Regions from separate parts of the Shewanella vaxholmensis genome, predicted to be linked through region 2. Evidence: predicted binding sites of a transcription regulator. Region 2 holds the regulator's gene; the other holds the start of a gene.
The links. The regulator ArgR, encoded in region 2, controls arginine synthesis, uptake and breakdown. The targets are predictions, from matches to a motif close to ANTGAATANNTATTCANT.
Positions count from the first base shown of each region.

Region 1: argC (N-acetyl-gamma-glutamyl-phosphate reductase) is a predicted target of ArgR. The motif match lies at 2,852-2,869, and genes of this name have one in related genera.

Region 1 covers NZ_JAUOEV010000015.1:2,316-7,788, forward strand. The annotation lists gene ppc (phosphoenolpyruvate carboxylase) at 1-2,479, opposite strand, end outside; gene argC (N-acetyl-gamma-glutamyl-phosphate reductase) at 3,104-4,084, shown strand; gene argB (acetylglutamate kinase) at 4,116-4,898, shown strand; gene Q4Q46_RS13490 (ornithine carbamoyltransferase) at 4,911-5,473, shown strand, end outside.
Region 2 covers NZ_JAUOEV010000010.1:94,153-99,625, reverse strand. The annotation lists gene Q4Q46_RS10810 (Dyp-type peroxidase) at 1-407, shown strand, start outside; gene Q4Q46_RS10805 (LysR family transcriptional regulator) at 480-1,382, opposite strand; gene Q4Q46_RS10800 (NAD(P)-dependent oxidoreductase) at 1,489-2,121, shown strand; gene argR (transcriptional regulator ArgR) at 2,262-2,732, opposite strand; gene mdh (malate dehydrogenase) at 3,027-3,962, shown strand; gene Q4Q46_RS10785 (thiol-disulfide oxidoreductase DCC family protein) at 4,059-4,457, opposite strand; gene folM (dihydromonapterin reductase) at 4,723-5,439, shown strand.

The DNA.
Region 1 (5,473 bases), on a different contig from region 2:
CCATTAAACTATCCGATTTTGTCAGCTCAAGCACGACTTTAATGCCCAGATCTAAGCGTTGGCGCAAGGTTTCGCCTAAGTGATGCAAGTCCTTAGGTACTAAACAGGTTTCGTAGTAGCGGGCCAAATTAGGTTCCGCCTTGGCGTAGACCATTTCTAGCATTGAAATGCGAGTGCTGAAGAAGGGCCATTCCCGCTCCATATCTTGCAGTAAGCCCATCTCACCACGTTCACTGGCGGCTTGTAGTGCTTCACCTGCGCCGAGCCATGCGGGTAACATCAAACGGTTTTGCGACCAAGCAAAAATCCATGGAATGGCTCGCAGACTTTCGATCCCACCATCGACACGACGTTTGGCTGGACGGCTGCCGAGTGGTAGTTTTCCTAATTCCACTTCTGGCGTTGCCGCGCGGAAATAAGCCACAAAATCAGGTTCATCACGCACTATGCCACGGTAAGCACCCACTGATTCTTCAGCGATACGTTGCATGCAATTGCGCCATTCTTGCTTCGGCTCTGGCGGTGGTAATAGGGTTGCTTCCAATACGGCCGAGGTATACAGGGCCAAGCTTTGAACCGCGAGTTTTGGCAAGCCAAACTTGAAGCGGATCATTTCGCCCTGCTCAGTCACACGAATGCGGCCATCTACCGAACCAGGTGGTTGCGATAGGATTGCTTTGTGTGCAGGACCACCCCCGCGACCAATGCTGCCACCACGGCCATGGAATAGCGTAAGCTTGACGCCTGCTTGTTTACAGACCGCCACTAACTGCTCTTGAGCGTGATACTGAGCCCAAGCCGCCGCCATGACACCAGCATCTTTGGCAGAGTCAGAGTAGCCAATCATGACCTCTTGCATGCCTTTGGTATAGCCACGATACCAGTCGATATCGAGCAAATCGGTAATACAGGCCGCGGCGTTGTTTAAGTCACTTAAGGTTTCAAATAGCGGTACCACACGCATTGGGTGCGAACAGCCCGTTTCTTTGAGTAACAGTAAAACCGTTAAGACATCCGATGGTTTACCTGCCATCGAAATCACATATGATCCGAGTGCTTTTGCCGGATGTTTAGCAATCAAACGACAGGTATTAAGCACTTCGGCCACATCGGCCGAGGGTTGCCAGTTACTTGGGATCAGTGGACGACGGTTGCTGAGTTCACGTAATAAGAAGGCTTGCTTCTCGGTTTCATCCCAATGATTGAAATCACCCATGCCGAGATAGCGAGTTAACTCGGCGAGCACATCGCTGTGACGGCTGGCATCTTGGCGAATGTCGAGCCTGAGCATATGAATGCCAAAGCAGGCGAGACGGCGGAGAATGTCGAGCAATAAACCGTTGGCAATTAAGCGCATACCGCAGTCGGTTAAACTCTTATAGAGCATTTCTAGCGGCGCTTTGAGATCACTTTCTTGCCAAATCAGACTCGACTTATCGACTTCAGGATTGTGGCCTTCGATACGTGCATTCAAATAATCTATGGTATCGCGCAGTCTTTGACGAATGGAGCGCAACACGTGGCGGTAAGGTTCGCAGCTGTTATTGGTATAAGCCTTTAACTCATCATTGGCTTCTTCCATCGACAGTTCACCGACCAGCAGCACGATATCTTTTAAGAATAATCTGGCGGCAGCATGGCGGTTACGATCGAGCACCTCTTGGGTGACTTTTGCGGTAACAAACGGGTTGCCGTCGCGATCGCCGCCCATCCAGCTTGAAAAGCGCACTGGCGCTATATCAATCGGTAATTGCTGCCCTGTGCGTTGCTGCACTCGATCGTTAAGCTGTCTTAAGAAGTCAGGCACCGCATGCCAGAGTGACTCTTCAATGGTGGATAATCCCCAGCGAGCCTCATCTACTGGAGTTGGGCGCTCGCGGCGGATCTCATTGGTGTGCCATATTTGTGCGATTAATTGGCGTAGGCGCAGATTGATCTGTTGACGTTCTCTATCTGACAGTTGGTCGTTTTCTTGCTCTGTTAAGCAGTCGACAATGGCGGCGTATTTTTGGATCAGGGTACGACGGGAAATTTCAGTGGGGTGCGCTGTTAGCACCAGATCGATATCCAGTGTTTTTAGACAGTCGAGCATTTTAGCTTGGTCGACACGACCATTGAGCATGCGGCCTAGGAGTTGTTCCACTGGGTCTGGTACGCAGACAAGTTCGTCGCAATTACGACTGATAGTATGAAATTGCTCGGATAAGTTAGCTAAGTTAAGAAATTGGTTAAAAGCTTTTGCAAAAGGGACTAATTCTTCGTCTGGCAAAGCTGTCAGTAACTCGAGCATTTGCTCTCTGGCGGCTTGATCGCCCCGGCGTGAATCTTTAGCAAGCTTACGGATCTGTTCTACCTTCTCAAGAAAAGAGTCCCCAAGATGGGTACGCATAGTATCGCCAAGGATTTGGCCTAACATACTCACGTTCGATCTTAATGACGCATACATATCGGTCATATTGTCTGCCTTGGTTACAACCATAGTTACTCCGAATAGAAAAACATGAAAATCCTGCCGTACATTTAGCCCGTTAGCACAATACCTATCACTTGGGGCAATGGTCAACAGAAGAACTTATAACTTATACGACTGGCTTATCTAATATGCAACTAATCGCAATGATCGTTGAGGAATATTCAATATAAATGCGAAGCTACGCAATATTTTGTGATGATTAGCGTAAGTGAATATGAAGTGCATCATTTTAGGCTTTGCAGGCATGTATCTTAGCTGTTAATAAAAAGGACTGATTTTGGCGGAAATTAACCCTAGATAACTGAGTTATTAACGAGTTAGCTGAACGGATGATAGGCGGGCGAGATCTGCATTTCAGTAAGAAATATAAAAATAAATTAAAAATATATATTCACATATATTGCATAAGTAGATCTTTGTGGTAGTCTAGCCTGCAGTTGAGATGAGTCACCCCCTGTGACCTGTAGAGTAAATATCATGATTCAGAGCATTAACCTGACAGTGAATAAAATAACAACCAATTACGATTTCCTGCGACGATAATCTTGTCATCATAGATATGCGCAGTTGCGTGTACGCTATTCATCTATTCTTTAAGTTTCTTTGATTCGGTTAATAAGACAACAACACATGAAAAATATCGCCATTATTGGTGCCAGTGGTTACACAGGCGCACAACTGACCGCTTTAATCCATGCAGAAGCAGATCTGACGATTCAGGGTTTGTATGTTTCTGAAAACAGTTTAGATAAAGGTAAGCCTTTAGCGGATTTGTACCCTAGCTATAGCCATATCGCATTAACGCTGTCGCCATTGTCCGAAGACGCTAAGGCAAAAATCGTTGCCGAAGCCGATGCTGTGGTATTAGCGACTGAGCATTCAGTGAGCTTACATTTAGCCGCTTGGTTTTATAGCCAAGGGTTAGCGGTATTCGATTTAAGCGGTGCTTATCGTTTTAGCGATGTGGCGCAATATCCTAAGTGGTATGGCTTTGAGCATGAATATCCTGAAGTTTTAGCCAAAGCCGTGTACGGACTTGCCGAATGGAATGCTAAAGAAATCGCTGCGACTAAGATGATCGCCGTGCCAGGTTGTTATCCAACCGCATCACTTACAGCGTTAAAACCGCTGGCGAGTTTACTGACATCAGCTTATCCGGTGATCAATGCCGTGAGCGGCGTAACGGGTGCGGGTCGCAAAGCGCAGTTACACACCAGTTTTTGTGAAGTGAGCCTGACACCTTACGGCGTATTAGGCCACAGACATCAACCCGAGATCGCCACTCAGCTTGGTCAAGAAGTGATATTTACCCCGCACCTTGGCAACTTTAAGCGTGGCATTTTAGCGACTATTACCGTGCAGCTAAAACCAGGCACTACAACTGCCGATGTCGCTGCGGCCTATAGCGTGTATGACCAGGCGCCATTGGTAACCGTGAAGCACAATCAGTTCCCGAAAGTGGACGATGTGGTGCTGACACCTAACTGCCACTTAGGTTGGAAGTTTGATGAGAATAGCGGTTACTTAGTGGTAGCCAGTGCAATCGATAATTTGATGAAAGGTGCTGCCAGCCAAGCGCTGCAATGCATAAAGATTCATTTTAACCTTTAATTGTTCATCCTTATTTAAGAGAGTCGTCAAGATGTCTACAAACAACTCAGTATTAGTTCTTAAAGTGGGCGGCGCGCTGCTGCAGTGTGAAATGGGGATGGCGCGGTTAATGGATACGGCTGCGGCTATGTTAGCCAATGGTCAGCAAGTGTTGATGGTGCATGGCGGCGGCTGTTTAGTGGATGAACAGTTAGCGGCAAACGGCATGGAAACCGTCAAGTTAGAAGGTTTACGTGTGACTCCGCCTGAGCAAATGCCGATTATTGCCGGCGCACTTGCAGGTACTTCGAACAAGATCCTCCAAGGCGCAGCGACTAAAGCTGGGATTGTGAGTGTGGGCATGAGCCTCGCCGATGGCAATACTGTATCGGCAAAGATTAAAGATGAACGTTTAGGCCTAGTGGGTGAAGTGACACCAAAAGATGGCGCTTATCTTAAGTTTATCCTCGCCCAAGGTTGGATGCCGATTTGTAGCTCTATCGCCATGATGGACGATGGCCAAATGCTCAACGTCAATGCTGACCAAGCTGCGACGGCCTTAGCCAAATTAGTAGGCGGCAAGTTAGTGCTGCTGTCGGATGTGTCTGGTGTACTCGATGGTAAAGGCCAGCTCATTCACAGTTTAAATGGCAAGCAGATAGCAGACCTGGTTAAACAAGGTGTGATCGAAAAGGGAATGAAGGTCAAAGTTGAAGCTGCGCTCGAAGTCGCACAGTGGATGGGGCAGGCGGTTCAAGTTGCCTCGTGGCGTGATGCAAGCCAATTAATCGCATTAGCAAAAGGTGAAGCCGTAGGAACACAAATCCAACCATAAGTGGAGTAGGTTATGAAGCATTTACTATCGATAAAAGAGTTAACCCAGCAGCAGTTACTCGATCTGATTGCCTTAGCAAAAACGATCAAAGCTAATCCGGCTGAGTACCGCCACGCGCTGGATGGCAAGAGTGTGGTGATGTTGTTTGAAAAGCCCTCGCTCAGAACACGGGTTAGCTTTGATATTGGTATTAATAAACTTGGTGGCCACTGTTTATACCTAGACCAACAAAATGGTGCGCTAGGTCAACGGGAATCGGTTGCTGACTTTGCTGCTAACCTGTCTTGCTGGGCCGATGCGATTGTGGCGAGAACTTATTCGCACACCACCATTGAGCAATTAGCCGAGTTCGGCACAGTGCCCGTGATTAATGCCTTGTCGGATCTTTATCATCCTTGCCAAGCATTAGCTGACTTTTTAACACTGGCCGAGCAGTTTGAGGATGTCAGCAAAGCCAAATTAGCTTATGTTGGTGATGGTAATAATGTCACTAACTCGCTGATGTACTGTGCGGCTATTCTCGGTGCTACCATGACAGTGATCTGCCCAGCGGGTCACTTTCCTGATGGCTACGT
Region 2 (5,473 bases):
GCAGCTATATTCACGTGCAAAAGTATGCCCATAACTTGAGTAAATGGCATAGATTGCCGGTTAAAAAACAAGAAGATATTATCGGTCGCACTAAGCAAGATAATATCGAGTATGAGTCAGAGGATAAGCCACTGACCAGCCATATCAAGCGGGTGAATCTTAAAGATGCGAATGGTCAGTCGATGGAGATCCTGCGCCAGAGCATGCCCTATGGTTCGCTGAAGGAGCAGGGATTGATGTTTATCTCTAACTGCCGTACGCCGGAGCATTTTGAAAAAATGCTGCATAGCATGATGTTTGGTGATGGCGAAGGTAACCATGATCACTTGATGCATTTTACCAAGGCGATGACAGGCTCATCCTTCTTTGCCCCCGCATTGGATTTTATGTTGCAATTCGACGAATAAGCGTTCGATATCTGCCCAGATTCAGCATCAATTAACACGCACTTACGCTAACGCCTAAGTGCGTTTTTTATGCTAATGCGCAGGGAGCCATTTTTTGATATCGAGTTGCCATTGCTGGGCAGTGAAATCGATAAAGGCGCGCACCAGATTTTGCTGATAACTGCGGGACAAGTACACAGCCCACAGGGTTTGGCCTGGCGTCGTAAAGTTGGGTAACACTTCTTTGAGCTGGCCACTGGCAAGGTATTGATTGGCTAAGTCACAGGGCAAACGCACTATGCCATGTCCCCGCAGCGCCGCACTCACCAATACGCCCATATCGTTGGCTTTAAGATTACCTGTGACTTTTACATGCTCGGCTTGCAGCTCTTTCAGGAAAGGCCAATTTTGTTGCGCCGAGTGTATCAGGCAGTTGTGAGCCAGTAGATCGATGGGCTCGACAAGTGGTGTGTTGCTATCAAGGTAGCTCGGCGCAGCACAGATCACGGCATCTATGGTCATTAAACGGCGGGCAATCAAATTATCATCGGGCTGCTCGGTATAGCGCAATGCCACATCGACTCGCTCATCCACCAATTGGGCAAAACTGTCTGACATCACCAGCTGAATGCTGACCTTAGGGTGAATTTTAATAAAGCGGTCGACGACATCAAACAGGCTGTGCTGTCCAAGGCCAATCGGTGTGGCGATGCGAATACTGCCCACCAGTTCACTGTTATGGCTGTGGGCGCGGCTTTCCATGGCGGCGACTTCACTTAAGATCCGCTGGCAAAATTGCAGCGCTTCTTCGCCTTGCAAAGTCAGGCTGACGCTGCGGGTGGTACGGTGTAGTAAGCGTAAACTCAACCACTGCTCCACTTCTTGAATATGGCGGGATACCTGCAGGCGGCTGAGGTCTAAATGCTCGGCAGCTTTGGTAAAGCTGCCACAGTTTGCCACTTCGACGAAACTGCGTATTGCGGCAATTTTATCCATATTAGTACCTCAAACTGAAACAATAATGCTCATTTATTGATGTTTATCACGTGAATCACTGCAAGTAAACTGGCTTCAATGTAAATCATCAGAGAGAGTTAACGAAATGAAAATCGCAATTTTAGGTGCAACAGGTTGGATTGGTGGTGCAATTTTAAAAGAAGCATTGAGCCGTGGGCACCAAGTAACAGCGTTAGTGCGTGATCCGAGTAAGTTATCCGCTACTGACGTGGTTGTGCATGCTGTGGATTTAGAGCAGCCATTAGTTGCGCAAACCTTTGCTGGCGTAGATGTTGTCATTGCCGCTGTTGGTGGCCGCGCACAACAAAATCATGGCCTAGTGGCGAGTACGGTTCAGTATTTACTGGATGTGCTGCCTAACGCTAAGGTGCCACGTTTATTGTGGGTTGGTGGTGCAGGGAGTTTAGAAGTGGCACCGGGTGTGACTCTGGTTTCTAGCCCAGATTTCCCCGCAGCATATAAAGATGAAGCGTTAGCTCAGGGTGAAGCTTTGCAGGTATTCCGTGCGGCGCAAACTGCAATTAATTGGACCTTTGTGAGCCCAGCCGCTGAGATTTATCCTGGTGAGAGTGAAGGCCCATATCGCCTTGGTGGCGACAGCTTCTTTACCGATGCCAATGGTCGCAGCCGCATTTCTGTTACAGATTACGCTAAAGCCATGTTAGATGAAGCCGAACAGGGCACTCACGTAAATCAGCGCATCAGTGTGGCTTACTGACCTTAGCGTATAAACATCGGTGCGCGCGAGATTGGCTTAAATGTGTAACGTAATCGGGACAATGGCCAAATAATCAGCGCAAGATTGGACAGAAATGCGTACAGATGAAATAGAACAGGTCAGCAAGCTGACCTGTTTTTTTATTCTGCGTAATTGAATAAAGATTTGATGGTTTCTAAGGTATCGGCGATATCTTGGATGCTCGATGGACAAATAAAGATAGTGTCATCACCAGCAATTGTGCCCAAAATGCCTTCTGGTTTACCGATAGAATCCAATAAACGGGCAATCAGCTGCGCAGCTCCTGGGCTAGTTCGCACGACAATCATTGCTTGGTTATGATCGACGTCGAGTACCAAATTCTTCAGTGGGCTACCCGCGGTGGGTACGCCTAATTCGGCTGGTAAGCAATACACCATCTCTTGCTTAGCGTTGCGAGTCCGCACTGCGCCGAACTTGCTGAGCATGCGTGATACTTTTGATTGGTTAATATTACCAAAGCCTTCAGCTTGCAAGGCGGTGACGATTTCACTTTGAGAGCCAAAGCGCTCTTCTTTTAAAATCGACTTAAAAATTCTAACAAGGTCATCCTGATTCTTGGTCGTTTGCATAATATTATTATTCGTTATTCAAAAAAACAGGCCCATTTTGAATATTTTTAGAAAAATTGTCAACAAATAACCAGATTGGTTGAATAAAAATTCACTAACTCCCTGTGGTTAAGCGTTTGCTGGGGGCTTAAAAATACCAATTTGAGTAATTGTTCTACATTGCTTCTAACTTATTCCGGAATTCTTTTGTCCCACGACTAAGGGATAATTGAAATTGTTGTGACATTCCAGTAATGTGACGCCAACGTAAATTAGATCCATGTCACACATATCCGAGAAATAACGGAGATAACTATGAAAGTTGCTGTACTTGGTGCTGCTGGTGGTATCGGCCAGGCTCTTGCCCTACTGTTAAAAACTCAACTGCCTGCGGGTTCACATTTGTCTCTATATGATATCGCACCGGTGACTCCGGGTGTTGCGGTTGACTTGAGCCACATCCCTACTGCTGTTGAAATCAAAGGTTTTGCTGGTGAAGATCCAACGCCTGCCCTAGTGGGTGCTGACGTTGTTCTAATTTCTGCTGGTGTTGCGCGTAAGCCTGGTATGGATCGTTCAGATCTGTTCAATATCAATGCCGGTATCGTTCGCAACCTGATCGAAAAAGTAGCTGCAACTTGCCCTACGGCTTTGGTTGGCATTATCACTAACCCAGTCAACACTACTGTCGCTATCGCTGCAGAAGTGATGAAGAAAGCGGGTGTTTACGATAAGAACCGTCTGTTCGGTATCACGACTCTAGACGTGATCCGTTCTGAAACCTTCATCGCCGAATTAAAAGGCCTGAACGTTGCTGACGTTAAAGTCAATGTGATCGGCGGCCACAGCGGCGTGACCATTCTGCCATTACTGTCTCAAGTTGAAGGCGTGACTTTCACTGACGAAGAAGTGGCAAGTCTGACTACTCGCATCCAAAACGCGGGTACAGAAGTGGTTGAAGCTAAAGCCGGTGGCGGTAGCGCGACTCTGTCTATGGGTCAAGCGGCTTGCCGTTTCGGTCTGTCTTTGGTTCGTGGTCTGCAAGGCGAAGCTAACATCGTTGAATGCGCCTATGTTGACGGCGGTAGCGAGCACGCAGAGTTCTTCGCACAACCTGTGCTGTTAGGCAAAAACGGTATTGAAAAAGTACTGCCTTACGGTGAAGTGAGTGCATTCGAAGCTAACGCTCGTGATTCTATGTTAGATACGCTGAAAGGCGATATCAAACTAGGCGTTGATTTCGTTAAATAATCTTTCGGATAATCTTTTTAGATTATGACGAATTAAAAAACGGAGCCATTGAGCTCCGTTTTTTTATGCCTGCGTTTTACACTTTCTCAAGCTCATTCAGCGGCGCTTGGTGGGAATTTGGCAGTTATCGTCGCAGCGGGCTTTGCCTGTCAGTAAATAGGAGATACGGTATCTGTGTTTTGCAAAGCGCAGGTAAGTCCAATCGGCGACAGTTTTAATCACGGGCAGGCGTAATAGTTGGATCCAAGCACGTGTGCCTGTCAGTGCCCACGCTTTACAGGTGACATCTAACCCGAGTAACACTTCGCCCTTTGCGGTTTCACCGTGAAGAATAGTATTGGCGTAGTCTCTATCAATATGGCTGAAACGTTCACTAAAGTCGGGTGCATTTAGATCCTCAAGCGCAATAAAGTTGTTGGGATCGCGTGCTTTCAGTTGACGCATTTCGGCGCTACATAATGGACAGTTACCATCATAAAAAATCCGCAGTTCCATCGGGTCCACCTCTGATGACTTGATCACAATACTTGCTCTAAGCTCTTGGCTTGTGCACTTAAGCTTGGTTTCTTATAACCTATACGCAGATTAAAGGGTTTTAGATCGCAGCTGATTTAAATCTAATGTGTGTCTCATTTGGCTTTTTATTAGGTTAAATTCAAACGAGTACAGTAACATCTTGGTTATTCATAGGGTTAACTTGATTGTTGATTTTTAAGCAAACAAGTTAAAACCTGAGCAATGACGAATCAAAAGGATAGGTATGACATCTCCCATCATAATCACTGGCGTGGGTAAACGCATAGGTTACGCCTTAGCCAAACATTTTCTCGCCCAAGGTCAGCAGGTGATTGGTATTTATCGCAGCCATTACACCAGTATCGATGAGCTTAACGCCTTAGGTGCGACTCTGTATCCCTGCGATTTTTATGACGATGCCCAAGTGCAAGCTTTAATTGATGCGTTAACTCAACTGCCTCAAGTTCGCGCCATTATTCACAATGCCTCGGACTGGCTGCCGGATCACTGTCAGCGTGCACCGAGCCAAGTGTTGCAGCGGATGATGCAAGTGCATGTGAGCGTGCCCTATCAGTTGAACTTGGCCTTAGAGGCGCAGCTACGTGCCGCTGCTGGCGATGAAATCGGCGGCAGTGATGTGATTCATATTACCGATTACGTGGCAGAGAAGGGCAGTCAGAAGCACATAGCCTATGCAGCCAGTAAAGCCGCGCTGCACAATATGACGCTATCTTTTGCCGCCAAATTCGCCCCCGAGGTGAAAGTCAATTCGATTGCACCGGCGATGATCCTCTTTAATGCGGGTGATGACGCTGCCTATCAGCAAAAAACCTTAGCCAAAGCGCTGTTGCCGAAAGAGGCGGGAAATGCGGAGATTATTGAACTAGTGGACTACCTGCTGAATAGCCGCTACGTCACTGGTCGTTGCCATAATGTTGATGGTGGCCGGCATTTGAGGTAAAGAAAAATCTAGAACGGCCTGCGGCCTCTAGAGC